DNA from 2 places in the Streptomyces asoensis genome. Region 2 is predicted to be linked to the other one. Evidence: riboswitches for the same ligand, from Rfam matches in the RefSeq annotation. Region 2 holds a riboswitch; the other holds the start of a gene.
What was found. A riboswitch is a leader RNA that binds a small molecule or an ion and turns the genes downstream of it on or off. The one in region 2 is predicted to bind cyclic di-AMP.

Region 1: it holds a riboswitch for cyclic di-AMP, as region 2 does, so the genes downstream of both, G9272_RS19115 (transglycosylase family protein) here and G9272_RS33340 (M23 family metallopeptidase) in region 2, are expected to answer to the same signal.

What each region holds. Positions count from the first base shown of each region.
Region 1 is NZ_CP049838.1:4,298,312-4,308,826, reverse strand. It holds gene G9272_RS19130 (hypothetical protein) at 1-407, shown strand, start outside; gene G9272_RS19125 (cytochrome P450 family protein) at 404-1,699, shown strand; gene G9272_RS19120 (transglycosylase family protein) at 1,905-2,918, shown strand; cyclic di-AMP (ydaO/yuaA leader) riboswitch at 3,124-3,309, shown strand; gene G9272_RS19115 (transglycosylase family protein) at 3,313-4,029, shown strand; gene eno (phosphopyruvate hydratase) at 4,404-5,690, shown strand; gene G9272_RS19105 (FtsB family cell division protein) at 5,851-6,327, shown strand; gene G9272_RS19100 (DUF501 domain-containing protein) at 6,350-6,895, shown strand; gene G9272_RS19095 (Ppx/GppA phosphatase family protein) at 6,892-7,833, shown strand; gene G9272_RS19090 (NAD(P)/FAD-dependent oxidoreductase) at 8,287-9,681, shown strand; gene G9272_RS19085 (SAM-dependent methyltransferase) at 10,003-10,515, shown strand, end outside.
Region 2 is NZ_CP049838.1:7,409,117-7,419,631, reverse strand. It holds gene G9272_RS33365 (alkaline phosphatase family protein) at 1-158, opposite strand, end outside; gene G9272_RS33360 (DUF5998 family protein) at 158-754, opposite strand; gene G9272_RS33355 (bifunctional acetate--CoA ligase family protein/GNAT family N-acetyltransferase) at 923-3,736, opposite strand; gene G9272_RS33350 (HPr family phosphocarrier protein) at 3,915-4,196, shown strand; gene G9272_RS33345 (GntR family transcriptional regulator) at 4,424-5,119, opposite strand; gene G9272_RS33340 (M23 family metallopeptidase) at 5,308-6,051, opposite strand; cyclic di-AMP (ydaO/yuaA leader) riboswitch at 6,066-6,234, opposite strand; gene G9272_RS33335 (M16 family metallopeptidase) at 6,437-7,825, opposite strand; gene G9272_RS33330 (M16 family metallopeptidase) at 7,822-9,171, opposite strand; gene G9272_RS33325 (DNA gyrase/topoisomerase IV subunit A) at 9,443-10,515, shown strand, end outside.

The DNA of each region.
Region 1 (10,515 bases), 3.1 Mb from region 2:
CCATGGGGGTGGTGGCGGTCGGCAGCATGGCCGTGCGCGCGGTGGGTGATGCGGATGACGAGCAGACTCTGCGGATTCTCGGCGAGTTCGCGGTCTGGGCCGGGCACGACGCCGAGGTGCGACACTGGTACGGAAAGCTCGCGAACCGGAACAGGCGTTCGGCTCACTTCCTGGCGAACTACCTCGCAGAGCAAGGTGAGTACGCCGAAGCGATCCGCTATCTGGAGATGGCGGCGGAGGCCGGCCATGTCGGCGCCCAGCTGGATCTCGGACTCCTCCTCGTCGGCCGTGCCGAGCACTGGCTGACGGTGGCTGTCCAGGGAGGCGACAGCGAGGCTGTGGCCGCCCGTGTCCTCGCCGCCCTCCGCCAGGCACGCGCAGCCCGCCCGGATACGGTCAGGGAGTGACCGAGCAGCCCGACACAGACAACCCGGACCGCACCGCTCCCGAACTCTTCACCTGGGAGTTCGCGACCGACCCCTACCCCGCCTACGCCTGGCTGCGCGAGCACGCGCCCGTGCACCGCACCGTCCTGCCCAGTGGTGTCGAGGCCTGGCTGGTCACCCGGTACGCCGACGCCAAACAGGCCCTCGCCGACCAGCGGCTCTCCAAGAACCCGGCGCACCACGACGAACCGGCGCACGCCAAGGGCAAGACCGGCATCCCCGGTGAGCGCAAGGCCGAGCTGATGACGCATCTGCTCAACATCGACCCGCCGGACCACACCCGGCTGCGACGGCTCGTCAGCAAGGCCTTCACGCCCCGCCGGGTCGCCGAGTTCGCGCCCCGCGTCCAGGAGCTGACGGATCAGCTCATCGACCGGTTCGCCGCCGAGGGCCGGGCCGACCTCATCCACGACTTCGCCTTCCCTCTCCCCATCTACGCGATCTGCGACCTCCTGGGCGTCCCCCGTGAGGACCAGGACGACTTCCGCGACTGGGCGGGGATGATGATCCGGCACGGCGGGGGCCCGCGGGGCGGTGTCGCGCGGTCGGTGAAGAAGATGCGCGGTTATCTGCTGGAGCTCATCCACCGCAAGCGCGCGGAGCTCCCCGCCGACCCGGCTCCCGGTGAGGACCTCATCTCCGGTCTGATCCGTGCCTCGGACCACGGCGAGCACCTCACCGAGAACGAGGCCGCCGCCATGGCCTTCATCCTGCTGTTCGCCGGCTTCGAGACGACCGTCAATCTCATCGGCAACGGCACATACGCCCTCCTCACCCATCCCGAGCAGCGCGAACGCCTCCAGCGGTCGCTCACCGAGGACGACGGCGACCGCGGCCTCCTCGAGACGGGCGTCGAGGAACTCCTGCGCTACGACGGCCCCGTGGAACTCGCCACCTGGCGGTTCGCGACCGAGCCGCTGAGCATCGGAGGGCAGGGCATCGCGCCCGGCGACCCCGTGCTCGTGGTGCTGGCGGCCGCCGACCGTGACCCGGCGCGTTTCTCGGACCCCGACACCCTCGACCTGTCCCGCCGCGACAACCAGCACCTCGGCTACGGCCACGGCATCCACTACTGCCTGGGCGCCCCGCTGGCCCGGCTGGAGGGCCAGACCGCGCTGGCCACGCTGCTCACCCGCCTGCCCGACCTCCGACTGGCCGCGGATCCGGCCGAGTTGAGGTGGCGGGGTGGGCTCATCATGCGCGGACTGCGGACTCTGCCGGTCGAGTTCACCCCGGTGCATTCCGGCTCATAACCGGTCCGTGTCTGACCGAATGTCAGCCGGAGTGTGACCGTTCGGCGGAGCAAAGGTGACCAACACTCAAGTCTGTGATCTTCACGTGATCTGCGCGGCATTAACTTGTGACAAGTGATCGTCTGCCGATACGTTCACTCGTCAGCGCGACGCTTCGGTTTCACCCGCCGCGCCGGTCAGTGCTGTCCAGAGAAAGGCCCCTCGCATGCTCTCCGGGAACGGTCGTCACCGTCGCCCCCGCCAGGCCCCGGCCCTCCTTGTCGCGGCCGGAGTGACGGGCTCCGCCATCGCCATCCCGCTGCTCGCCGCCTCCGGCGCGAGCGCGGCCGACGGCACGGTGTGGGACAAGGTGGCGCAGTGCGAGACCGGCGGCTCGTGGAGCGCCGACGAGGGTGGTGGCGAGTACGGCGGTCTGAGCCTCACCCAGAAGGACTGGGTGGCGCACGGCGGCCTCGACTACGCGACCAGTCCCGACCTGGCCAGCCGCAGCCAGCAGATCGCCGTGGCGCAGAAGGTGCTCGCGGCCGAGGGGATCGGCGCGTGGGGCACCTGCGGGCTGACCTCCGGGCTCACCCAGGAGAACGGCGCGCTGAGCGTGGACACCGGCGTGGCGGACGACTCGTCCGACTCGTCCGACTCATCTGGGTCTTCCGGATTGTCCGACCTGTCCCGGGGGTTGTCCGGATCCTCGGGCTCCTCGACCGGCGACGACTCCTCGACCGACTCGTCCGACTCGTCCGCTGATTCCTCCAGTTCTCCCTCGGCGTCCGCTTCCTCCCCTTCGTCCTCTTCCTCCGCCACGGATGACTCCGGAACGTCCGGCGGTTCCGGCGGCCAGGGTGACGGCTCGACGGGCGACGGCTCGCCCACGGCGACCCCGGGGACGGACGACTCGGACAAATACGTCCAGGATGAAGGTTCTTGGAGCCTTGTCGACACCGGCTCCCTCGGCTCGGGCAAGCACCGCGGTGCCACCGCCGACGAGGCCGCGACCAAGAGCGCGACCGACGCCGGCGTGGACGGCACCACCGCCGCCTCCGCCGGTCGGCATGCCGCGGCCACCTATGTCGTCCAGGAGGGCGACTCTCTCGCGTCCATCGCCGACTCCCTTGGTCTCGACGGTGGATGGCGTGCCCTCTACGACGAGAACAGGGACCTCATCGGCGTCGACCCGAGCAACATCGCCGCCGGTCAGACCCTCGACACAGGGGTGGAATAGGGCGCAAAGCCCAAGAAAAACAGCGGGAGTTCACGTCACGCTTCGCGCCGAATGTCCGGTTTGGTGAAAGTGTGGGATGAGTCTCAGAAGCCCTGATCGTCTTTGAAATTCCCCCGATCGCGTGTCTACGGTCGAGGCCGCTCGGCAACCCGAGCCCCGGCCGTCGCAACGCCGAATCCTGCCAGCGACGAACCGGGAACAGTCGTCGCGTCAAGCGCCGTAGGCAGGAGCGGGGGACCCAAGGTAAGTGCCGCGCCGGTCGGTTGACCGGAACGGCTAGGGGTGAAGCCACACCTCCCACGGAGCAGCGCTCCGGCGGACGAGGAGTGGCCGGGCAACTCACACGGCCCGAACCCGACAGCTCACCTCGCAGGCGTCGGTGAGGGGATCCACCATGCTGTTTTCCGGTAAGGGCAAGCACCGCCGTCCCTCCAAGGCGACCCGGGTCGCCACGCTCGCCGGCGTCACCGGCGTCGCCATCGCCGCCCCGCTGATGGCGGCCGGCAACGCCTCCGCCGCCACCGCCTCCGAGTGGGACGCGGTCGCCCAGTGCGAGTCCGGCGGCAACTGGTCCATCAACACCGGCAACGGCTACTACGGCGGCCTCCAGTTCTCCGCGTCCACCTGGGCCGCGTACGGCGGCACGGCCTACGCCTCGCAGGCCAACCAGGCCTCCAAGTCCCAGCAGATAGCCATCGGCGAGAAGGTCCTCGCAGGTCAGGGCAAGGGTGCCTGGCCGGTCTGTGGTACCGGCCTGTCGGGCGCCGCCTACAACGGCTCGAGCGCCGACTCCTCGAGCTCCGGCTCGTCCAGCTCCTCCGGTTCCGCCGGCTCGTCGAACAGCGGCAGCACCAGCAGCCGCTCGACCGAGGAGCAGAGCGCCTCCCGCTCGACCGACCGCCCGGCCGCCTCCAAGACGGTCACCACCCCGACCGGCAAGAAGGTCAAGAAGGGCGACGGCGAGTACAAGGTCGTCAAGGGCGACACCCTCAGCTCCATCGCCGAGAAGCACAAGGTCAAGGGTGGCTGGGCGAAGCTGTTCGAGCTGAACAAGGACATCGTCGACGACGCCGACCTCATCTACCCGGGCCAGCAGCTGCACCTGAAGTGACACCGTGCCTGAAGTGACACCCCACGTGAAGTGACACCTGGCCCCCAGAGAAGCCACAGCGCCCTCACATCCGAGGTCGGCACACTGAAGACCTCGTGAGGGTCCCCCCGTCCCCACGGGCTCCCCGCTCCGGTGCGTGTTCCCCCGTACGCACCGGAGCGGGGTTTCTCTTTGCCCGTTCGTCACTTCCTGTCGGCTTTTCTCGGCCACCCCCTTTGTTCCGGGCGGAAACAATAGGTACCGTCTGTCTGTCCACGGGACGGTCGGTCGGCTGCCGACGGCCCCGGGGCGGTTAGGCTCTAGTCGCAAGGCTCAGCAAGGGCTCATCAAGGCCCCTGGGCCCCGCACAACCAGCGTCACATCCCAAGAAGGAGATGCTCGTGCCGTCCATCGACGTCGTCGTAGCCCGGGAAATCCTGGACTCCCGAGGCAACCCCACGGTCGAGGTCGAGGTCGGCCTCGACGACGGCAGCACGGGTCGTGCCGCCGTTCCGTCCGGCGCCTCCACCGGTGCCTTCGAGGCCATCGAGCTCCGCGACGGTGACCCCAACCGCTACCTCGGCAAGGGTGTCGAGAAGGCCGTCCTCGCCGTCATCGAGCAGATCGGCCCGGAGCTCGTCGGCTACGACGCCACCGAGCAGCGCCTGATCGACCAGGCCATGTTCGACCTGGACGCCACCGACAACAAGGGCTCGCTCGGCGCCAACGCCATCCTCGGCGTCTCGCTCGCCGTCGCCCACGCCGCCTCCGAGGCCAGCGACCTGCCGCTGTTCCGCTACCTGGGCGGCCCCAACGCGCACCTGCTGCCGGTGCCGATGATGAACATCCTGAACGGCGGCTCGCACGCCGACTCCAACGTGGACATCCAGGAGTTCATGATCGCCCCGATCGGCGCGGAGTCCTTCTCCGAGGCCCTGCGCTGGGGTGCTGAGGTCTACCACACCCTCAAGAAGGTGCTGAAGACCAAGGGCCTGTCCACCGGCCTCGGCGACGAGGGCGGCTTCGCCCCGAACCTGGAGTCCAACCGCGCCGCGCTCGACCTCATCATCGAGGCCATCCAGCAGGCCGGTTACGTCCCCGGTGAGCAGATCGCGCTCGCGCTCGACGTCGCCGCGTCCGAGTTCTACAAGGACGGCAAGTACGAGTTCGAGGGCAAGTCCCGCTCGGCCGCCGAGATGACCGAGTACTACGAGGAGCTCGTCTCCGCGTACCCGCTCGTCTCCATCGAGGACCCGCTGTACGAGGACGACTGGGCCGGCTGGAAGGTCATCACCGACAAGCTGGGCGACAAGGTCCAGATCGTCGGCGACGACCTCTTCGTCACCAACCCCGAGCGTCTGGCCCGCGGCATCGAGGAGGGCTCCGCCAACGCCCTGCTCGTCAAGGTCAACCAGATCGGTTCGCTGACCGAGACCCTGGACGCCGTCGAGATGGCCCAGCGCAACGGCTTCAAGTGCATGATGTCCCACCGCTCCGGCGAGACCGAGGACGTCACCATCGCCGACCTCGCCGTCGCGGTGAACTGCGGTCAGATCAAGACCGGTGCCCCGGCCCGCTCGGACCGCGTCGCCAAGTACAACCAGCTGCTGCGCATCGAGGAGATCCTCGACGACGCCGCGGTGTACGCCGGCCGCAGCGCCTTCCCGCGCTTCAAGGGCTGAACCTTCCCGCACGTCCGCTCTGCGGACCTCGGGCACAGCAAGGGCTGACGCCGCCGACCCGAACCGGGTCAAGGCTCCGCCAGTCGTACGTACGTCCCCGTACCCGGTCCCGTACCGTGTGCGGGGACGTACGCACGTGTGAGACGGGAGGCGGGAAGCAGTGGCCGTGAAGGACCGGGACCGTTTCTCCACCGCGACCAGGATCAAGCTGCTCGGCGAGCAGACCGCGGCCCGGGTCTACCGCTCCCAGACCAAGCGCCAGGCCCGCCGCTCCCGGCTCACCGGCCGCGCCGCGCTCCTCGCGCTCGTCCTGTGCACGCTGATCGTGGCCCTGGCCTACCCGATGCGCCAGTACGTCTCCCAGCGCGCCGAGATCGCCGATCTGGAGCGCGAGAAGCAGCAGGCCAGCGAACGTGTCGAGCAGCTGCGCGACCTCAAGGCGCGCTGGCAGGACGACGCCTACGCCGAGCAGCAGATCCGGCAGCGGCTGCACTACGTGCTGCCGGGGGAGACCGGGTTCGTGGTGATCGACCCGGACGCGGCCAAGCAGTCCCGCGCCGACCTCGGCGCGACCGACCGCCCCTGGTACTCGAACGTCTGGGACGGCGTCGACAAGTCCGACGCCTCCGACCAGTGAACTGACCGATAGAAAGACAGGCATGCAAACGCCCCCGCCGACCACCCCGCGCACCGAGCCCACCGACGCGGACGTCGAGGCCTTCAAGCAGCAGCTCGGACGGCCGCCGCGCGGTCTGCGCGCGATCGCGCACCGCTGCCCGTGCGGCGAGCCGGACGTCGTGGAGACGGCCCCCCGCCTGCCCGACGGCACGCCCTTCCCGACGCTGTACTACCTGACGTGCCCGAAGGCCAACTCGGCCATCGGCACGCTCGAGGCGAACGGCGTGATGAAGGAGATGACGGAGCGGCTCCAGAGCGACCCGGAGCTGGCCGCCTCCTACCGCGCCGCGCACGAGGACTACATCCGGCGCCGGGACGAGATCGAGGAGCTGAAGAACTTCCCCAGCGCGGGCGGCATGCCGGACCGTGTGAAGTGCCTGCACGTGCTCGTCGCGCACTCCCTGGCCGCAGGCCCGGGCGTGAACCCCCTCGGCGACGAGGCCCTGGAGATGCTCCCGGAGTGGTGGCGCAAGGGCACGTGCGTGGCGCCGGGCCGGCAGGACGACGCGAAGGAGGCCGCCCGGTGACCCGGGTCGCCGCCGTCGACTGCGGTACGAACTCGATCCGCCTCCTCGTCGCCGACGCCGACCCGGAGACCGGCGAGCTGGTCGACCTGGACCGCCGGATGACGATCGTCCGCCTCGGCCAGGGCGTCGACCGCACCGGCCGGCTCGCCCCCGAGGCGCTGGAGCGGACCTTCGCGGCCTGTCGGGAGTACGCGGCCGCCATCAAGGAGTACGGCGCGCAGCGGCTGCGCTTCGTCGCCACCTCCGCCTCCCGGGACGCGGAGAACCGGGACGAGTTCGTGCGCGGGGTGCTGGACATCCTCGGCGTCGAGCCCGAGGTCATCACCGGCGACCAGGAGGCCGAGTTCTCCTTCACCGGCGCCACGAAGGAACTGAAGGGGCGCGCCGATCTGGCCAAGCCCTTCCTGGTGGTGGACATCGGCGGCGGCTCGACCGAGTTCGTGGTCGGCGACGACCGGGTGCGCGCCGCGCGCTCCGTCGACGTGGGCTGCGTACGGATGACGGAGCGGCACCTGGTCGTGGACGGGAAGGTCATCGACCCGCCCACCGCCGGGCAGATCGCGGCGATGCGCGCCGACATCGAGGCCGCCCTCGACCTCGCCGAGCGGACGGTCCCGCTGCGCGAGGCGCGCACCCTGGTCGGCCTGGCCGGCTCGGTGACGACGGTCGCGGCGATCGCCCTGGGACTGGAGGCGTACGACTCCACGAAGATCCACCACGCGCGGATCGGTCTCGACCGGGTCAGGAGCATCAGCGACGACCTTCTCCAGGCCACTCACGAACAGCGCGCGGCGCATCCGGCGATGCACCCGGGCCGGGTGGACGTGATCGCGGCGGGCGCGCTCGTCCTGGTGGCGATCATGGAGCGGATCGGCGCGGAGGAGGTCGTCGTGAGCGAGCACGACATCCTCGACGGCATCGCCTGGTCGATCGCGTGACCCCGGCCGACCCGCTACTTGCACTCTGCTGAGCAGGCAGGATGCCCGTATGAGCAGACCCGAGGGGCCCTTCGTGGCCCCTCGGACGCGTTCCGGAGGCACCCCCTCGGGAAAGTTCGTGAAGTTCTTCACAAGGAATTCGGCCCTGTCGGAGGACGGAGGCGTCTCCGTTGACCCTTCCGGGGGCCCAACACCCCTGTGAACGTGTTCAAAAGAGGCGCGCACGGACGTATCGCGGAGCTCCGGGGACGGTGCCTCAGGTGGTCCTCACGGAGCCCTTCCGGGCCCGGAGAGGCAGCTCACGCGGCATTGACAACGCCATGCCCTACACGCTGGTTCCCGCTCCGCGCCATGACCTGGATCACGCGGGCCGCGGAGGATAGCACACACCCCCGGGAAGCTTGTGAAGGGGCGCACGAGCGACCCCCCTCGAGCGGGTGGATACTCGATGGCATGAGCACCACGGAGCGTCCCAGGATCCTCGTAGTAGGCGGTGGGTACGTAGGCCTGTACGCAGCTCGGCGCATCATGAAGAAGATGCGCTACGGCGAGGCGACCGTCACGGTCGTCGACCCCCGGTCGTACATGACCTACCAGCCCTTCCTCCCCGAAACCGCCGCCGGCAACATCTCCCCGCGCCACGTCGTCGTCCCGCTGCGACGCGTGCTGCCCAAGGCGGAGGTCCTCACCGGCCGGGTCACCACCATCGACCAGGACCGCAAGGTCGCCACGATCGCCCCGCTGGTCGGCGAGGCGTACGAGCTGCCCTTCGACTACCTGGTGATCGCGCTCGGCGCGGTCTCCCGCACCTTCCCGATCCCCGGCCTCGCCGAACAGGGCATCGGTATGAAGGGTGTCGAGGAGGCCATCGGCCTGCGCAACCACGTCCTCGAGCAGCTCGACAAGGCCGACTCCACGACCGACGAGGAGATCCGCCGCAAGGCGCTCACCTTCGTCTTCATCGGCGGCGGTTTCGCCGGTGCGGAGACCATCGGTGAGGTCGAGGATCTGGCCCGGGACGCGGCCAAGTACTACAAGACGGTGTCCCGCGAGGACATGCGCTTCATCCTCGTCGACGCCGCCGACAAGATCCTTCCCGAGGTCGGCCCCAAGCTGGGCCAGTACGGCAAGGAGCACCTCGAGGGCCGCGGTGTGGAGATCTACCTCTCCACCTCCATGGACTCCTGCGTCGACGGCCACGTGGTGCTGAAGAACGGCCTCGAGGTCGACTCCAACACCATCGTGTGGACGGCGGGCGTCAAGCCCAACCCGGTGCTGGCCCGCTACGGCCTGCCGCTGGGCCCCCGCGGTCACGTCGACACGGCCCCGACCCTCCAGGTCCAGGGCACCGACTACATCTGGGCCGCCGGCGACAACGCCCAGGTCCCGGACGTCGCCGCCCGCAAGGCCGGCGTCGAGAACGCCTGGTGCCCGCCGAACGCGCAGCACGCGCTGCGGCAGGCCAAGGTCCTCGGCGACAACGTGATCTCCGGTATGCGGGGCTTCCCGCAGAAGGAGTACTCGCACTCCAACAAGGGTGCGGTGGCGGGCCTCGGCCTCCACAAGGGCGTCGCGATGATCGTCATGGGCAAGGTGAAGATCAAGCTCAAGGGCCGTCTCGCCTGGTACATGCACCGCGGCTACCACGGCATGGCGATGCCGACGTGGAACCGTAAGATCCGCGTCTTCGCCGACTGGACGCTCGGCATGTTCCTCAAGCGTGAGGTCGTGGCGCTGGGTGCGCTGGAGTCCCCGCGCGAGGAGTTCTACGAGGCCGCGAAGCCGGCGCCGGTCGCCGCGAAGCCGGCCGCCGAGAAGACCGAGAACGAGAAGGCCAAGGCCTCCTGACCTCCGGTCACCCGACCTCTGGTCACCTGACTTCCGGTCATCTGACCTTCGGTCACCCGACCTCCGGCCCCCGGGCCGCCGGTCACTGAAACACCCCCGAAGGGGCCGTCCGCCATCCGTGGTGCGGGCGGCCCCTTCGGCGTTCGCCGAGCCTGAGCAGGAGCCCGCGCCGGCGCCCCCGAACCGAGCGCCGCCGGCGACACGTGCCCTGTGCATGTATTTTGCCGAGCCGTGACGGCCGCGCGGGACTGGACTGAGCGCTCTTCCGTGTTTACGTGGTGTCAGGACATTGCGGGATCACCCGTCACGGAGGTGTGCATCATGGCTGACGCCGCGCCGCGGCTCCATGCCCTCGTCGAGCAGTTGCTGGGAGCCCCTTTCCCGGTCCGCGTGCGTGCCTGGGACGGTTCGCAGGCGGGTCCGCCCGCCGCGCCGATCCTGGTCGTACGCAATCGCCGGGCCCTGCGGCGGCTCCTCTTCAAGCCCGGCGAGCTCGGCCTCGCCCGCGCCTGGGTGGCCGGTGACCTGGGGATCGAGGGGGACCTGTACACCGCTCTCGATCTGCTCTCCGGCCTGATCTGGCAGCGCGGCGAGGACGCCCGTACGCTCGGGCAGGCGCTGCGCGACCCGGACTTCCGTTCGGCGGTGCGCGGCCTGCTGAAACTCGCCGGACCGCCGCTGCCGCCCGCCCCGCCGGGTGAAGAGATCCGCCGGACCGGCCACCTCCACACCCGCCGCACCGACCGACGCGCCATCAGCCACCACTACGACGTCGGCAACGACTTCTACGCGCTGGTCCTCGGCCCGTCCATGGTCTACTCGTGCGCCTACTGG
Region 2 (10,515 bases):
GCGGTCGTGCCGGGTACGCCCATGCCCGCCGCCAGCGTGGGCAGCAGGTCGGCGAGGGAGCCGGAGCCGTACTCGGGGACGGGCGCGGAGCCGACCGCGAGCGGTTCGGGGAAGTCCCAGGGCGCGGAGTCGAAAGGGGTGGGCACGGAGCGCGACATCAGCGGGTGACGTCCGCTGTCGCCTCGGAGAGCGACTGCGCGAAGACGAGCGTCTGGCGGACCGTCTCCGGGCCGTCGCCGGCCTCGCTCACACGCAGGCTGAGGTCGTCCGCCGTCGAGCTGCCGGTGTAGCCGTGGTCGGCGTCGCAGTTGGGGTCGCCGCAGGCGGCCGGCTCCAGGTCGATACGGGAGACGGCGCCCCAGCCGATGGTCAGCACGACCTCGCGCGGCAGGGTGCCCGGCGTGTACGACTCCGGGTTGGCGACCACCCGGCTGAGGACGACGGACGAGATCCGGCCGATCTTCACGGACTCCGTGGAGGTCGTGGCGTACGGCGTCGGGGAGGTGGTGTCGGCGGCCTGCTCGTCGGTGTGGCTGACGATGAAGCGGTTGCCGGTGAGAACCAGCACGGTCACGTGCCGGCGCACCTCGTTCTGGTCGAACGTGGTCTCCTGGTGGACCAGGTACGACCGGATCGGCTCGCCGCCCACAGCGGCCTCCACCGCCTCGGCCACGAGGGCCGGGTAGTAGCCGCTGCGCTCGATCGCCGCGCGCAGCCCCTGGGTCGTCGTACTGGTCTTGGCCATGCCCTCCATCCTACGGGGACCCACTGACTGCGAGGCACCGCTGAGGCCCGCTTCGGTACGTCGGCGGCGGCCGGGGCGCGCTCCGTCGGTGCTCCGGGGGACGCCTCCACGGGGCGAGCCGCTGCCCGGGCGGCGCGTCCTCGCGCGCGCCCGACGGCGCGCTCCCGGACGGTCCGCTCAGTACGTCGGCAGCGTCCTCGGTCCGAGGTCGTCACGCGCCGGCGGGGGTGCGAGGCGTACGGAGGCGCCGAGGACGCTCAGCCCGTGCGGGGCGACGACGACCGGCTCCAGGGTGACCGCGACGACCTCGGGGTGGTCGTCGACCAGCCGGGACACGCGCAGCAGCAGCTCCTCCAGGGCGGCGGTGTCGACGGGCGTCGAGCCGCGCCAGCCGAAGAGGAGCGGGGCGGTCCGGATGGACCGGATCAGCGAGGTCGCGTCGCGGTCGGTGACCGGAACCAGCCGGTGCGCCATGTCCCCGAGCAGTTGCGAGGCGGCCCCGGCGAGCCCGAAGGACAGTACGGCTCCGGCCGCCGGGTCGATGACCGCGCGGACGACCGTGTCGACGCCGCGCGGTGCCATCGCCTGGACGACCGGGCGGATCTCCTGCGGCTTGCCGAAGAGCTCGGTCAACTCGGCGTACGACCGGCGCAGTTGCTCCTCGTCGGCCACATCGAGCCGTACGCCGCCCAGGTCGGCGCGGTGCCGCAGGTGCGGGGCGGTGGCCTTGAGGGCGACGGGGTAGCCGAGGGCGGCCGCGGCCCGCGCGGCCTCGTCCGGGGTGGGCGCCGGGATGGCCCGGCGGGTGCGGATGCCGTAGCGGCCGAGCAGCTCGCACGTCTCGTCGGTGCCGAGGGTCAGGCCCTGCCCGCGCGCGAGGAGCCCGCCGATCAGCTCGGCGGCGCCCTTCTCGTCGATGTCCTCGTACTCGGGCACCTTGCCGGCGTCGGCCGCCTCGCGCCGCCACTGGGCGTACTTCACAGCCTCCGCGAGCGCGCGGACGGCGCGTTCGGCGGCGGGATAGGCGGGGATGAGGTGCGCCCCCTCGGGTGCGTCGACGGCGGTGGGCACCGGCTGCTCGCCCTCGGGGACGTCGGTACGCGCGCGTGGGGCCGCTTCCGCGCGCGGTGCGGTACTCGTCGCGGCGGACAGCGCCATGGCGAGACCGCCGAGTTCCACGTGCACGACGAGCACCGGTTTGGCGGGAGCGGCCGCCGCGGCCGACCGCAGGGCCTCCGCGAGTTCCGCGTCCCCGGGCGATCTCTCCCCGATCGCCGGGATCGCCGTCACGACCACCGCGTCGCACGTCTCGTCGGCCAGCGCCCGGGCCAGCGCCGCGTGGAAGTCCCGGGCCGACGCCTCGGTCGTCAGGTCCAGCGGCGGCAGCGGACGCAGCCCTTCCGAGAGACAGGCGTCGTACGTCAGCAGGCCCAGCGACTCGGAGTTGCCGAGAATCGCCACCCGCGGGCCCGTCGGCAGTGGCTGACGGGCGAGCAGCAGGCCCGCGTCGACCAGTTCGGTGATGGTGTCCACGCGGATCACGCCGGCCTGCCGCAGCAGCGCCGACACCGTCGCGTGGGGCAGCCGGGTCGCCCGTACGGCGTGCCCCTGCGGGGCGGACCCGGCGCCCTGGACGACGACCAGGGGCTTGGCGGCCGCCGTGCGCCGCGCGAGGCGGGTGAACTTGCGCGGGTTGCCGATGGATTCCAGGTACATGAGGGCGACGTCGGTGTCGGGGTCGTCGTACCAGTACTGGAGGACGTCGTTGCCCGAGACGTCCGCGCGGTTGCCGGACGAGATGAAGGTCGACACGCCGGTGACGCCGGTGACGCCTCCGCCACGCCGGTGGAGACGGGACAGCAGGGCGATGCCGATGGCGCCGGACTGGGCGAACAGGCCGATCCTGCCGGGTCTCGGCATCTCCGGGGCCAGTGAGGCGTTCAGCCGCACCTCCGGGGAGGTGTTGATGACTCCGAAGGCGTTGGGGCCGATGATCCGCATGCCGTACGCGCGTGCGTGCCGGACGAGTTCGCGCTGGCGCTCCCGCCCGTCGGGGCCGCTCTCGGCGTAGCCGGCGGAGAGGACCACGAGTCCCTGCACGCCGTGCTCGCCGCACTCGGTCACGGCCTCGGGGACCTGCTCCGCCGGGACGGCGACGACCGCGAGGTCGACGGGCTCCGCTATGTCGCGCACCGAGCGGTGGGCAGGCACCCCGTCCAGTTCCTTCAGGTCCTCGGGGAAGGCCTTGTTCACGGCGTACAGCCGCCCGGTGAAGCCCGCCTCGCGGAGGTTGCCGAGCACGCTTCGGCCGACGCCTCCGGGGCTGCGGCCGGTGCCGACGACGGCTACGGAGCCGGGCGCCAGCAGCCGCCCCACGGAGTGCGCCTCGGCGCGCTGTTCCCGCGCGCGCTGCACGGCGACGGAGCGCTCGGTGGGTTCGAGGCCGAACTCCAGGTGTACGACGCCGTCCTCGAAGCTGCGCTTCTGGGTGTAGCCGGCGTCCGTGAACACCTTGATCATCTTGTTGTTGGCGGGCAGTACCTCGGCCGCGAAGCGGCGGATGTCACGCTCGCGCGCCACGGCGGCGATGTGCTCGAGCAACGCGGAGGCGACGCCCCTGCCCTGGTGGGCGTCCTGTACGAGGAACGCGACCTCGGCCTCGTCGGCAGGGGCCGAGGCGGCCATGCCGTCGGCACCAATGCGGTCATAGCGTACGGTGGCGATGAACTCGCCGCCGACCGTGGCCGCGAGTCCCACCCGGTCCACAAAGTCGTGGTGCGTGAAGCGGTGGACGTCCTTGTCGGACAGGCGCGGGTAGGGCGCGAAGAAGCGGTAGTACTTCGACTCGTCCGAAACCTGCTCGTAGAAGCTGACCAGGCGCTCGGCGTCATCGACGGTGATGGGGCGGATGCGCGCGGTGCCGCCGTCGCGCAGCACCACGTCGGCCTCCCAGTGGGCGGGGTACTCGTGCCGGTCCGACGCGCTCTGCATGGGGCCCAGAGTACGGCTCGCGTACGACAACGGCGCGAGGCAGTCTGTGGAGGACGCACGTCGGATCGAGGCCGCGATCCGACGACCACGTCGGGAGGGGACCGAACGACCCCTCCCTCACACGCTTCACGTGTGGAACACTGGTCTAGACAACCTGAACACTGAAGGGCAGCATCACATGGCTGAGCGCCGCGTCAACGTCGGCTGGGCCGAGGGCCTTCACGCCCGCCCCGCTTCCATCTTCGTCCGGGCCGCCACGGCCGCAGGTATCCCGGTGACGATCGCCAAGGCCGACGGCAACCCCGTCAACGCGGCCTCCATGCTGGCCGTTCTCGGCCTGGGCGCCCAGGGCGGCGAGGAGATCGTCCTCGCCTCCGAGGCCGACGGCGCCGACGTCGCCCTCGACCGTCTGGCGAAGCTGGTCGCCGAGGGGCTCGAGGAGCTCCCCGAGACCGTCTGAGCGCGCAGGCCCCCTTTGCGCCCAAGCCGACGCCGCTCTCGCGGACGTGGTTGCGCGTCGTCGGGGTTGCTCAATTGACGGTGGCGGTGTTCGTCGCTTCAAAGGTGTCGTCCCGCTAACCCCGAAGGGCTCGTCCGAATTATCGGGCGAGCCCTTCGTATTTCCCGTTCACGGGCAGCAGAAATAATCCCCCGCGAATTATCCCCTCTTTGTATACGGCCCTCGTGTTAATGCCGCAGACCCGTCATGTTTACGGGAGGTTGCGAAGTCCTCACACGGTCGGCGCGCTCGGGGCCGCCGGAAAAGCGCAGCCGGTGCGCGGCCGTCGCACGCTCGGTGTGCAGCGCCGTGATCGCCCGCGCACGCTCGCCGTCGCCGCGCGCCACCGCGTCCACGATCGCGCCGTGCTCCGCCCAGGACTCCGCGGGGTTGGCCGGGGCCTCCACCGCGTACATCCAGGCGATCTTGTGGCGCAGCTGAGTGAGCATCGACGTCAGGGCATGGCTTCCTGAGGACTGGGCGAGCGTCTCGTGGAACCAGCCCCCCAGGGAGCGCAGATCCTCGCTGTTGCCCCGCCTGGCCCGCTCCTGGCCCAGCCGGACGAGTCCGCGCAGCACCTTCAGATGGGCCTCGGTGCGCCGCTGGGCGGCCCGGGAGGCACCGAGCGGCTCCAGGAGCATGCGCATCTCCAGCAGGTCCGCGGCCTCCTGCTCGGTCGGTTCCGCGACGCACGCGCCCGCGTGCCGCCGTGTGACGACGAAGCCCTCGGCCTCCAGCGTGCGCAGCGCCTCTCGGACGGGGACGCGGGAAACGCCGTAGCGGCGGGCGAGGAGTTCCTCCGTGAGGCGGCTGCCGCGCTCGTAGACACCCGCGACGATGTCGTCCCGAATGGCCGTGCACACCGAGTGCGCCGGAATACGCATGACGGACCTCCGCCTTAATCCCCGTGAAACGTCGACGATTGACGTGTGTTCCGTGACTCTATTGCAATGAGCGGGAATTTCCGATGGCGGGCTGGAATCCAGGGATATTTTTTGGACAGCAGGGCCTCGAAAACGGCGAAAGCCCCGGCCGGGAGGGCCGGGGCAAGACGATCTGTCGCCGTGGGTCGTCAGACGTTCACGCCGTGCTTGCGGAGGTAGGCGACCGGGTCGATGTCCGAGCCGTACTCCGCGGTGGTGCGGGCCTCGAAGTGCAGATGCGGGCCGGTGACGTTGCCGGTGGCGCCCGACAGGCCGATCCGCTCGCCCGGGGTGACCGTCTGGCCCACCGACACCGCGAGGGACGACAGGTGACCGTACTGGGTGTACGTCCCGTCGTTCATCTTGATCACGATCTGGTTGCCGTAGGACCCGCCCCAGCCGGCCTCGACCACGGTGCCGGAGCCGACCGCGTGCACGGAGGTACCGCTCGCGGCGTGGAAGTCGATGCCGGTGTGGCTGCCGGAGGACCACAGCGAGCTGCTGGCCTGGTAGCCGGTGGAGACGTAGGAACCGGTGATCGGCAGCACGAAGGTGTTGAGGCGCTTGCGCTCGGCCTCGCGGGCGGCACGCACGCGTGCCTCGCGCTCCTCCACGGCCTTCTTGGCGGCGGCCTGCCGGGCGGCCTCCTCGAAGGCCGCGTGCTTCTGCACGGCGACCTGGTCGTCGATCTGCTCGGCGACGGACTCGCCGGCGGTGACGACGGGGATCAGCCCGGTCTGCTCGGGGGTGGGCTCGGCGGCGAAGGCCGGGGTGGAGGCGACGGTGGCCATGACACCGGTGGTGGTGAGCGCCGCGATGCCCGCCGCGCGGACGCTGCTGCGCTGCATCCGGCTGGGCCGACGGTGCTTCCCGGTGGCGCAGGTGAACGCCATGAAGTTGGGGGTGTCCTTTCCTTCCCTCTCGCCTACCGGGTTAGCTGACGGGTTCGGAGCAGGAAGGTCTCCTACGGACCCCCTCGCGTTCACGCGCGGGCGTCCGATTCACCCCAGGGACTTCACAAGTGGGTCCCCGGCTCCCCTGGCTCGCGCCGTACGGGGACTCGGCGATGACTGTCCGGTGCCGCGGCTGCGGCGCACTGCCTGACGAACAGCCCGGATGACGCTAAGCGGCGCGGGTTTCAATCCTCAAACGGATCCCGGTTTTTGTAGCGCATCCCACAGGGCAGACGGGCAACCTCCGCATCAATTCGGACATACGGAGGCCCTGGTGACGCTTTCGTCGACCAGGGCCCCCACACGCGTGTGCCGTTGCCGGGATCTACTCCGCGGACACGACCTTCACCTCGCCGATGCCGAGGGCCTCGACCGGCTCCTTGATCTGGGCCGCGTCACCGACGAGGACGGTCACCAGCCGGTCCACGGGGAAGGCGTTCACAGCCGCCGCGGTGGCCTCCACCGTGCCGGTCGCGGCGAGCTGCCGGTACAGCGTGGCCTGGAAGTCGTCGGGCAGGTGCTGCTCGACCTGGTCGGCCAGCGTGCCGGCGACGGCCGCGGCGGTCTCGAACTTCAGCGGCGCCACACCGACCAGGTTCTGCACGGCGACGTCACGCTCGGCGTCGGTCAGCCCCTCGGCGGCGAGGGTGCGCAGCACCTTCCACAGGTCGTCCAGAGCGGGACCGGTGTTCGGGGTGTCGACGGAGCCGCTGATGGCGAGCATCGCGGCGCCCGAGCCGTCCGGGGCGGACCGCAGGACCTGCCCGAACGCGCGGACACCGTAGGTGTAGCCCTTCTCCTCGCGCAGGACGCGGTCCAGCCGGGAGGTGAGGGTGCCACCGAGGCAGTACGTGCCGAGCACCTGCGCGGGCCACACACGGTCGTGCCGGTCGGCACCGATCCGGCCGATCAGCAACTGCGTCTGAACGGCGCCGGGACGGTCCACGATGACGACCCGGCCGGCGTCGTCGGCAGTCACCGGCGGCACGGGCCGCGGCTGGGCCGAGGAGCCCGTCCAGGCGCCCAGGGTGTCGCCGAGGAGCGCCTCCAGGTCGACACCGGTGAGGTCGCCGACGACCACGGCCGTGGCCGTGGCGGGACGGACGTGCTTCTCGTAGAAGGCGCGTACGGCGGCGGAGTCGATCTTCTCGACCGTCTCCGCGGTGCCCTGGCGCGGCCGCGACATCCGCGCGGTGGCCGGGAACAGCTCCTTGGAGAGCTCCTTGGCGGCGCGCCGGGAGGGGTTGGCCAGCTCGTGCGGGATCTCGTCCAGGCGGTTGCGGACGAGGCGCTCGACCTCGCTGTCGGCGAACGCGGGGGCCCTGAGGGCGTCGGCGAGCAGACCGAGGCCCTTGGGCAGGCGCGAGGCCGGCACTTCGAGGCTCAGCCGGACGCCGGGGTGATCGGCGTGCGCGTCCAGGGTGGCGCCGCAGCGCTCCAGTTCGGCGGCGAACTCCTCGGCGGAGTGCTTGTCGGTGCCCTCGGAGAAGGCCCGCGCCGTGATCGTGGCGACGCCGTCGAGGCCGGCCGGTTCCGCGTCCAGGGGTGCGTCGAGGAGGATCTCGACGGCGACGACCTGCTGGCCGGGGCGGTGGCAGTGCAGCACGGTCAGGCCGTTGGCCAGCGCGGTGCGCTCGGGCGCCGGGAACGCCCACGGCTTGGCCTCGCCCGCCCGGGGCTGGGGGTGGAAGTCCATCGTGGCGAGCTCGGTCACCGGGCCGCCTCCTCGTTCTCGTCCTGGTCGGCAGGGGCTTCGGCGGCGGTCGGCTCGTAGACGAGCACCGCGCGGTTGTCGGGGCGCAGGCGGGCCTTGGCGATCTCCTGCACCTCCTCGGGCGTCACGTCGAGCACGCGCTGGACGGCGGTGAGGGCGAGCTGCGGGTCGCCGAACAGGACGGCGAACCGGCACAGTTCGTCGGCGCGGCCGGCGACCGTGCCGAGCCGGTCGAGCCACTCGCGCTCCAACTGCGCCTGGGCCCGCTCCATTTCCTCGGCCGTGGGGCCCTCCTCGGCGAACCGGGCGAGCTCCTCGTCGATGGCGGCCTCGATGACGGGCACCTCGACGTCACCGGACGTCTTCACGTCCAGCCAGCCCAGGGAGGGCGCTCCGGCGAGCCGCAGCAGGCCGAAGCCGGCCGCGACGGCCGTACGGTCGCGGCGCACGAGGCGGTTGTACAGGCGGGAGGACTCGCCGCCGCCGAGGACGGTGAGCGCCAGGTCGGCGGCGTCGGACGCGCGCGTGCCGTCCTCGGGGAGCCGGTAGGCGGCCATCAGCGCGCGGGCCGGCACCTCCTCCTCGACGATCTCGCGCAGTTGTTCGCCGATGACGTCGGGCAGCCCGCCGTCACGGGGCGCGGGCTTGCCGTCGTGGCCGGGGATGGAGCCGAAGTACTTCTCGACCCAGGCGAGGGTCTGCTCCGGGTCGATGTCACCGACCACGGAAAGGACCGCGTTGTTGGGCGCGTAGTACGTGCGGAAGAACGCGCGCGCGTCCTCCAGGGTCGCCGCGTCCAGGTCGGCCATCGAGCCGATCGGCGTGTGGTGGTACGGGTGGCCGTCCGGGTAGGCGAGAGCGGTCAGCTTCTCGAAGGCCGTGCCGTAGGGGACGTTGTCGTAGCGCTGACGGCGCTCGTTCTTGACGACGTCGCGCTGGTTCTCCATCGACTCGTCGTCCAGCGCGGTGAGCAGCGAGCCCATGCGGTCGGCCTCCAGCCAGAGGGCGAGCTCCAGCTGGTGGGTGGGCATGGTCTCGAAGTAGTTCGTGCGCTCGAAGCTGGTGGTGCCGTTGAGCGAGCCGCCGGCCCCCTGGACCAGCTCGAAGTGGCCGTTGCCCTTGACCTGGCCGGAGCCCTGGAACATCAGGTGCTCGAAAAGGTGAGCAAGACCCGTACGCCCCTTGACTTCGTGGCGTGAACCGACGTCGTACCAGAGGCACACCGCCGCGACGGGGGTCAGGTGGTCCTCCGAGAGCACCACGCGCAGGCCGTTGGCCAGACGGTGCTCGGTCGCTTCCAGGCCCCCGGAGCCTGCCTGGGCTGTGGCCGTGTGACCCATGGGCATGTACGTCCCTTCCGATCGCGGACGCGGTCGTCGAAACCGCGGTTTTCCTGCCGGTCCTGCCACTGTATGCAAGCGTGCGGACGGTCCGCGAAGTTCCCGGACGACATACGCCGAGAGCGAGATCGCGTAGCCTGCGGGCAGCCGTGGAGGAGATGCCTCTGCGTTCGGGCCCGGACGGCCGACGCCGGGTCCTCGCCCGCGCTGTCAGTGCCACGGTCCACAATGGTCCGCGTCAGATCCCGTATCACGCCCCAGCAAGGAGCCGGCAGCGATGGCCCGCCGCAGCACGAAGACCCCGCCGCCCGACGACTCGTACGAGGAGCGGATCCTCGACATCGACGTCGTCGACGAGATGCAGGGCTCCTTCCTCGAGTACGCGTACTCGGTCATCTACTCCCGCGCCCTGCCGGACGCCCGTGACGGCCTCAAGCCGGTGCACCGCCGCATCGTCTACCAGATGAACGAGATGGGCCTGCGCCCGGAGCGCGGCTATGTGAAGTGCGCCCGGGTCGTCGGCGAGGTCATGGGCAAGCTGCACCCGCACGGCGACGCGTCGATCTACGACGCGCTGGTGCGGATGGCCCAGCCCTTCTCCATGCGGGTGCCGCTGGTCGACGGCCACGGCAACTTCGGTTCGCTGGGCAACGACGACCCGCCGGCCGCCATGCGGTACACCGAGTGCCGCCAGGCCGCGGCGACGAGCCTGATGACGGAGTCGATCGACGAGGACACGGTCGACTTCACGCCCAACTACGACGGTCAGGAGCAGGAGCCGGTCGCGCTGCCCGCCGCCTTCCCGAACCTCCTGGTCAACGGCTCGTCCGGGATCGCGGTCGGCATGGCCACGAACATGCCGCCGCACAACCTGGGCGAGGTCATCGCGGCCGCCCGCCACCTGATCCGCTATCCCGGCGCGGATCTGGACGCCCTGATGAAGTACGTTCCGGGCCCCGACCTGCCCACCGGCGGCCGGATCGTCGGCCTCTCCGGCATCCGGGACGCCTACGAGAACGGCCGCGGCACGTTCAAGATCCGCGCCACGGTGTCGGTGGAGACCGTCACGGCCCGCCGCAAGGGCCTGGTCATCACCGAACTGCCCTTCACGGTCGGGCCCGAGAAGGTCATCGCCAAGATCAAGGACCTGGTCGGCTCGAAGAAGATCCAGGGCATCGCCGACGTCAAGGACCTCACCGACCGCGCGCACGGTCTGCGCCTGGTCATCGAGATCAAGAACGGCTTCGTGCCGGAGGCCGTCCTGGAGCAGCTGTACAAGCTGACCCCGATGGAGGAGTCCTTCGGCATCAACAACGTGGCGCTGGTCGACGGCCAGCCGCTCACGCTGGG